2 regions of the Methylorubrum subtropicum genome follow, and region 1 is predicted to be linked to the other one. Evidence: predicted binding sites of a transcription regulator. Region 1 holds the regulator's gene; the other holds the start of a gene.
The links. Region 1 encodes LexA, which represses DNA repair genes until DNA is damaged. Its sites were predicted from a motif close to TGTTCNNNNTGTGTTCNG; they were not measured.
Positions count from the first base shown of each region.

Region 2: a site for LexA is predicted at 1,888-1,905, ahead of ssb (single-stranded DNA-binding protein). Genes of this name have one in related genera too.

Region 1 covers NZ_JBBXMW010000015.1:92,210-95,616, reverse strand. Annotated here, with positions in the region: gene AAHG03_RS19650 (ComEC/Rec2 family competence protein) at 1-1,828, shown strand, start outside; gene lexA (transcriptional repressor LexA) at 1,822-2,535, opposite strand; gene AAHG03_RS19640 (DUF1236 domain-containing protein) at 2,730-3,407, opposite strand, start outside.
Region 2 covers NZ_JBBXMW010000002.1:172,666-176,072, reverse strand. Annotated here, with positions in the region: gene glnT (type III glutamate--ammonia ligase) at 1-1,018, shown strand, start outside; gene ssb (single-stranded DNA-binding protein) at 1,198-1,746, opposite strand; gene AAHG03_RS03655 (NADP-dependent oxidoreductase) at 2,117-3,133, opposite strand; gene AAHG03_RS03650 (DUF4174 domain-containing protein) at 3,212-3,407, shown strand, end outside.

The DNA.
Region 1 (3,407 bases):
GGCGCTGGACGAGCGCGAGGGCGGGGCGCGGCTGATCGTGCGGGTCGAGCGGTTCGGCGAGCTTGCCGAGGCGGACCGCCCGCGGCGGGTGCGGGTCTCGTATCGCACCGCGCAGGTCGTGCGGCCGGGCGATTCGATCCGCGCCACCGCCCGGCTGCTGCCGCCGCCGGAGGCCGCGCGGCCCGGCGGCTACGACTTCGCCCGCGACGCCTACTTCCGCGGCATCGGCGCGGTCGGCTCGCTCACCGGCAAGGTCGAGATTCTTTCTCCCTCAGCGCCCCTGCCTCAAGGGTTGCGCCTTACGGCCTCCATCGACGAGGCACGCAATACGCTGACCCGGCGCATCACCGAGGCCATCGGCGGGCAGGCCGGCGCGGTGGCCGCCGCCCTGGTGACGGGCAAGCGCGGGCTGATCTCGGAGGAGACGAACGCCGTGCTGCGCGCGGCGGGCATCTACCACGTCGTCTCGATTTCCGGGCTGCACATGGTCTTGGCGGCCAGCGTGGTGTTCTGGCTGGTGCGGGCCGGGCTCGCCCTGGTGCCGATTTTGGCGCTGGCCTTTCCGATCAAGAAGGTCGCCGCGGGCGCCGCGATGCTGGGGGTGACCGCCTATTGCGCCTTCTCCGGCTGGGACGTGGCGGCCGAGCGGGCGCTCATCATGACGCTGGTGATGCTCGGCGCGATCCTCGTGGACCGCCCGGCGCTCAGCATGCGCAACCTCGCGCTCGCCGCTATCATCGCGCTCGCCCGCGAGCCGGAAGCCTTGCTCGGCCCGAGCTTCCAGATGTCGTTCGGGGCGGTCGCCGGGCTGATCGCCTGCGCGCCACTCCTCGACGGGCGACTGTTTGCCCGTGACGGCGGCTCGTGGCTCGCCCGCGCCCTGTCCTGGCTGATGACGGTCGGCGTCGGAACGCTGGCCACGACCTTGGTGGCACAGATCGCGACCGCACCCTTCGCGACCTACCACTTCCAGACCGTGCAGCCGTTCGGCCTCTTCGGCAACGCGCTGACGCTGCCGCTGGTCTCGCTCGCGGTGATGCCCGCGGCGGTCCTCGGGATGCTGGCCTATCCGTTTGCCCTCGACAAACCGGTCTGGTGGTTGATGGGGCTCGCCGTGCGGGGCATGCTCGACATCTCCGCCTGGATCTCGGGCTTCGGCCAAGCCAACGTCGTGCTGCCGGCTTTCGGCACCGGGGCGCTCGCGCTGCTGGCGCTGGCGCTCCTCGTCGCGACGCTGCCGGTCTCGCGCCTGCGGGCGCTGGCGGTGCTGCCCGCAGCACTCGGCCTCGCCTTCGCGGCGAGCCCGGCACGGTTCGATCTCTACGTGGACCGCGACGGGGCCGGGGCGGCGCTCCGCGGATCGGACGGGCGGCTCGCCGTGCTTGGGCGCCCGCCGGGCTTCGTGCTGGAGCAGTGGCTCAAGGCCGACGGTGACGCGCGCAGGGCTGCCGACGTGAGCGGCGGCCCGGATGTGCGCTGCGACCGCCTCGGCTGCACCATGATCGCCGCCGATGGCCGCAAGGTCGCGCTGGTCACCGACAAGCGCGCCTTCGCCGAGGATTGCGCCCGCGCCGACATCCTGATCAGCCGCCTGACGGCCCCGCCGAACTGCGCCGCGCCGCTGCGGATCGACCGCGCTTATCTCGCAGCGAACGGCGCCACCGCGATCCGCCTCAGACCGACCGGCCCGGAGGTCGTCACCGCCCGCGGCGCCGGCTCACCCAAGCCCTGGCAGGAGCGCCCCGGCACCGGACCGCCCGCGCCGCCCCCGGCCGCGAGCCCCGAGGCCGCCCCCGAGCCGGTCGAAGCGCCCGATTCGCCTCAGTAGCGGCGCACGAGGCTAACGAGCTTGCCCTGGATGCGCACCCGGTCGGGCCCGAGCACGCGGGTCTCGTAGGCCGGGTTGGCGGCCTCCAGCGCGATCGAGGAGCCGCGGCGGCGCAGACGCTTCAGCGTGGCTTCCTCGTCGTCGATCAGCGCGACGATGATGTCGCCGTTGTTGGCGGTCTCCTGCTTGTGGATCACCACCAGATCGCCATCGAGGATGCCGGCCTCAATCATCGAATCGCCGCGCACTTCGAGCGCGTAATGCTCGCCCCCGGCCAGGAAGTCCGGCGACATCGCGATGGTGTGGCTCTGGCTCTCGATGGCCGAGATCGGCGTACCGGCGGCGATCCGGCCCATCACCGGCACGATCACCGGGCGGCCCTCGCCGTCCTGGGCCTGAACCACCGGCGCCTTCGGCTTGCCGGCAAGTCCCCCCTCGACCACGCTCGGGGTGAAGCGGCGCGGTTCGGCAGGCGCGGGCTTGGCGGCCGGCGCGTCGGGCATGCGCAGGATCTCGAGCGCGCGGGCGCGATTCGGCAGACGACGGAGGAAGCCGCGCTCCTCCAGCGCCATGATCAGGCGGTGGATACCGGACTTCGACTTGAGATCGAGCGCGTCCTTCATCTCGTCGAAGGACGGGGGGACGCCGCTCTCCTGCATCCGGGCCTGGATGAACTGGAGCAGTTCGAGTTGCTTGCGGGTCAGCATGCGGCACCTGCTGTCGAACGCCGCAGAGGCGCGGCCCGATCACGGAAAAACAAATCGCGAACAGGCTAGACGTTCCCCACCTGTTCCGCAAGGGCGTCCTTGGCCGTTTTGAGGGCGACGGCTCGAAAGGAAAGGGCGGCGGAGCCGAAGCTCCGCCGCCCTCTTCGCTGCCTCTCGGCCGATCCGGGACCGGATCAGGCGGGGATCACGTCCACGATCTCGTAGGTGTCGGGATCGATGATGACGATGTCGTCGCGGACCAGAATGAACTGGAAGCCGCGATAGGCCGGCACCAGGGTCAGGATCGCCGGCGGCAGCGGGTGCAGCGCGATCGAGCGCGGGATCGCCGTGCCGACGTTGAGACCGAAATTCACGTTGGTGACGCGCGTGACGTTGGTGCTGGTGATCGACTGGCGGAACTCGGTGCGCTGGGTGCTGTTCAGGCTGCGCGAGGCGCCGCGGGCTTCGGAGACGTTGCCGCCGCGACCACCACGGTCGGCCGCGCCGTCCCGGCCGCCGCGCTCACCGCGCTCGGCGCCGTCACGACCACCGCGCTCACCGGCGGCGTCCTTGCCGCCGCGCTCACCGCGCTCGGCGCCGTCACGACCACCGCGCTCACCGGCGGCGTCCTTGCCGCCACGCTCGCCGCGCTCGGTGCCGTCACGGCCGCCACGCTCGCCGGCGGCGTCCTTGCCACCGCGCTCGCCGCGCTCGGCGCCGTCGCGACCGCCCTTCTCACCGGCGGCGTCCTTGCCGCCACGCTCGCCCGCAGCACCCTTGCCGCCGGGCTCGCCGGCCCGGCCGGCACCACCCGGCTCACCGCCGCGCATCGCGCCGCCGGTACCGCCCGGCTCGCCGCCGCGCATGGCACC
Region 2 (3,407 bases), on a different contig from region 1:
GCCCGTCGAGCAGGGGCCGCGCAACATCCTCAAGCGCCTGATCAAGGACGCCGCCCGCGACGGCCTCCAGATGAAGACCGGCGTCGAGTGCGAGTTCTTCCTGATCACGCCCTGCGGCTCCGAGCCCGCCGACACCGCCGATAAGCAGATCAAGCCCTGCTACGACCAATCGGCCCTGATGCGCCGCTACGACGTCATCACCGAGATCTGCGACGCGATGCTGTCGCTCGGCTGGAAGCCGTACCAGAACGACCACGAGGACGCGAACGGCCAGTTCGAGATGAACTGGGACTACGACGACGCCCTCGTCACCGCCGACCGGCACGCCTTCTTCAAGTACATGACCCGCTCGATCGCCGAGAAGCACGGCCTGCGGGCGACCTTCATGCCGAAACCCTTCATGGACCTGACGGGCTCGGGCTGCCACGCCCACGTCTCGGTCTGGCGCGACGGCCGCAACGTCTTTGCCGACGCCTCCGACGAGATCGGTATGTCGCAGGAGGGCTACCACTTCATCGGCGGCCTGATCCATTCGGCCGACGCGTTGGCGGCGATCACCAACCCCTGCGTCAACTCCTACAAGCGCATCAACGCGCCGCGCACGACCTCCGGCGCGACCTGGGCGCCCAACACCGTGACCTACACGGGCAACAACCGCACCCACATGATCCGCATCCCGGACGGCGGGCGCCTCGAATTCCGCCTCGCGGACGGCGCCGCCAACCCCTACCTGCTGCAATCCGCGATCCTGGCTGCGGGCATGGACGGCATCCGCAACCGCCGCGATCCCGGAAAACGCCTCGACATCAATATGTACACCGACGGCCACACGGTGGAGGGCGTGAAGCGCCTGCCGCTCAACATGCTCGACGCCATGCGGGCGCTGGAGCGCTGCGACGTGCTGAACGAGGCCTTCGGCTCGTTCGTGCCGAGCTACCTCAAGCTCAAGACCGAGGAGTGGAACAGCTACTGCCGCCACCTCACCCAGTGGGAGCGCGACACGACGCTGGATTGCTGACGCAGAAGGACCTGCCCGATCAAGGATCGGGCAGGTCCTTCTGCTTTTACTGTCGCTCTCGTCATGGTTCCCAAAGGACAAGTCCTTTGGCGGGGTTTGGGGCGGAGCCCCATGACGGCTCCGCCGGCCAAGGCTCCGCCCTGGACCCGCGAAAGGACCGGTCCTTTCGAAACCGATGACTAGAACGGGATGTCGTCGTCGAGGTCGTAGTTCGGCTTGCTGCCGCCGCTGCCACCGCCGGAGGGACGACGGTCGCCGCCGCCGGAGGAGCGGCCCGAGCCGTAATCGTCGCGCCCGCCGCGGTCGCCGCCGCGGCTGATCTGGCCGCCGCCGCCGTGGTCGTCCTCGCCCGCGAAGTCGCCGCCGCCGCCACCGCCGCGCCCGTCGAGGATCGTCATCTCGCCGCGGAAGCGCTGGAGCACGACCTCGGTCGTGTACTTCTCCACGCCCGACTGGTCGGTCCACTTGCGGGTCTGGAGCTGGCCCTCGATGTAAACTTTCGATCCCTTGCGCAGGTACTGCTCCGCCACGCGGGCGAGGTTGTCGTTGTAGATCACGACCGAGTGCCACTCGGTCTTCTCCTTGCGCTCGCCCGACGCCTTGTCCTTCCACGACTCCGACGTCGCGATGCGCAGGTTCACCACGGGGTCGCCCGAGGACAGGCGCCGAGTCTCGGGATCGCGCCCGAGATTGCCGACGAGGATCACCTTGTTGACGCTGCCCGCCATCCCACTCTCTCCATCCGATCCGATCTCACAGGGCTTGTTCGTCTCGCCCGCGATGGCGTGACCTTGGCGGTCCGGCCATTGCGGAGCAAGCCGTCGGCGCGGCTTGTGCCCGCTTCACACCGGTGCGCCGCGCCGCGAATTTGTTCTACTTTTGTTCGGAATGCCGGGCAAGGTGCCGGAGGGTTGCAAAAAACCTCACCGTCGTTCCGGGGCTCGCCGAAGGCGAGAACCCGGACCCGAAGGGGCGCGCCAGCGGCGTGCAATCCACGACTGGCCGCGACGGTTCGACTTCAGCCGGGCTTCCTGCATCACGGGTGGATTCCGGGTTCCGCTGCGCGGCCCCGGAATGACGGGGGAGGGGTGAATCGCTTTACGACACCTTCACCACCAGCTTCCCGAAATTGGCCCCCTTCAGCATCCCGATGAACGCCGCGGGCGCGCTCTCCAAGGCCTCGACCACGTCCTCCCGCGCCTTGACCCGGCCCGCCTTCAACCAGCCGCCGACGTCGCGCAGAAAGGCGCCGTGCAGCTCCGAAAAGTCCCAGACGATGAAGCCGCGCAGCGTCAGGCGCTTGGTCAGAACGTTGCGCATCAGCAGGCCCGAGCGGTCGGGGCCCGGCGGCAGCTCGCTCATGTTGTAGCCCGAGACGAGGCCGCAGACCGGCACGCGGGCGAAGTCGTTCAGGAGCGGCAGCACCGCGTCGAACACCGCCCCGCCGACGTTCTCGAAATACACGTCGATGCCGTCGGGGCAGGCCCGCGCCAGAGCGTCGGGGAAGTCGGGCGCGCGGTGATCCACCGCGGCGTCGAAGCCTAGGGTGTCGGTGAGGTAGGCGCATTTCTCTGGCCCGCCCGCGATGCCGACCGCGCGGGCGCCCTTGATGCGGGCGATCTGGCCGACCATCGAGCCGACCGGGCCGGCGGCGGCGGCGACCACGACCGTCTCGCCGGCCTGCGGGCGGCCGATCTCGAGGAGGCCGGCATAGGCCGTCATCCCCGGCATGCCGAGTGCGCCGAGGAAGGCGCTCGGCGGCGCTTCCGTCGGGTCGAGCTTTTGCAGGCCCCGGCCGTCGGAGACGAGGTAATCCTGCCAGCCCGCGGGGGTCAGGACGAGGTCGCCGATCGCGAAATCCGGATGGTGCGAGGCCTCGACGGCGCTCACCGTCTGCCCGACCATGACCTCGCCGATCTCGACGGGCTTGGCGTAGGATTTGGCCGCGCTCATGCGCCCGCGCATGTAGGGATCGAGCGAGAGCCAGCGCGTGCGCAGGAGGATTTCGCCGTCGCGCAGCGCGTTCACGCGGTTCTCCTCCATGCGGAAATGCTCGGGCTTCGGCTCGCCGTGCGGGCGCGAGGCCAGGACGATCCGGCGGTTGACGACGGTCATGGGCGTCTCCGGGTGATGAGGAGGGAACCGGGCAGATGGGTCGCACGTCGGTCCCGGCAATCACGCGGGAGCGATGCGATGCGGGCGATGGTCGTGGCCGCCGCGCTGGCGATGACGGGAGGCGCGGCGATGGCGGAAGGTAACCCGCTGGAACGGTATGTCTGGCAGGCGCGGGTGCTGGTCGTGTCGGCGCCCGACGCGGGCGATGCCCGGCTCGCGGCCCAGCGACAGGCGCTGGCCTCGGCCCGGACGGGTGTGTCGGAGCGCGACCTCG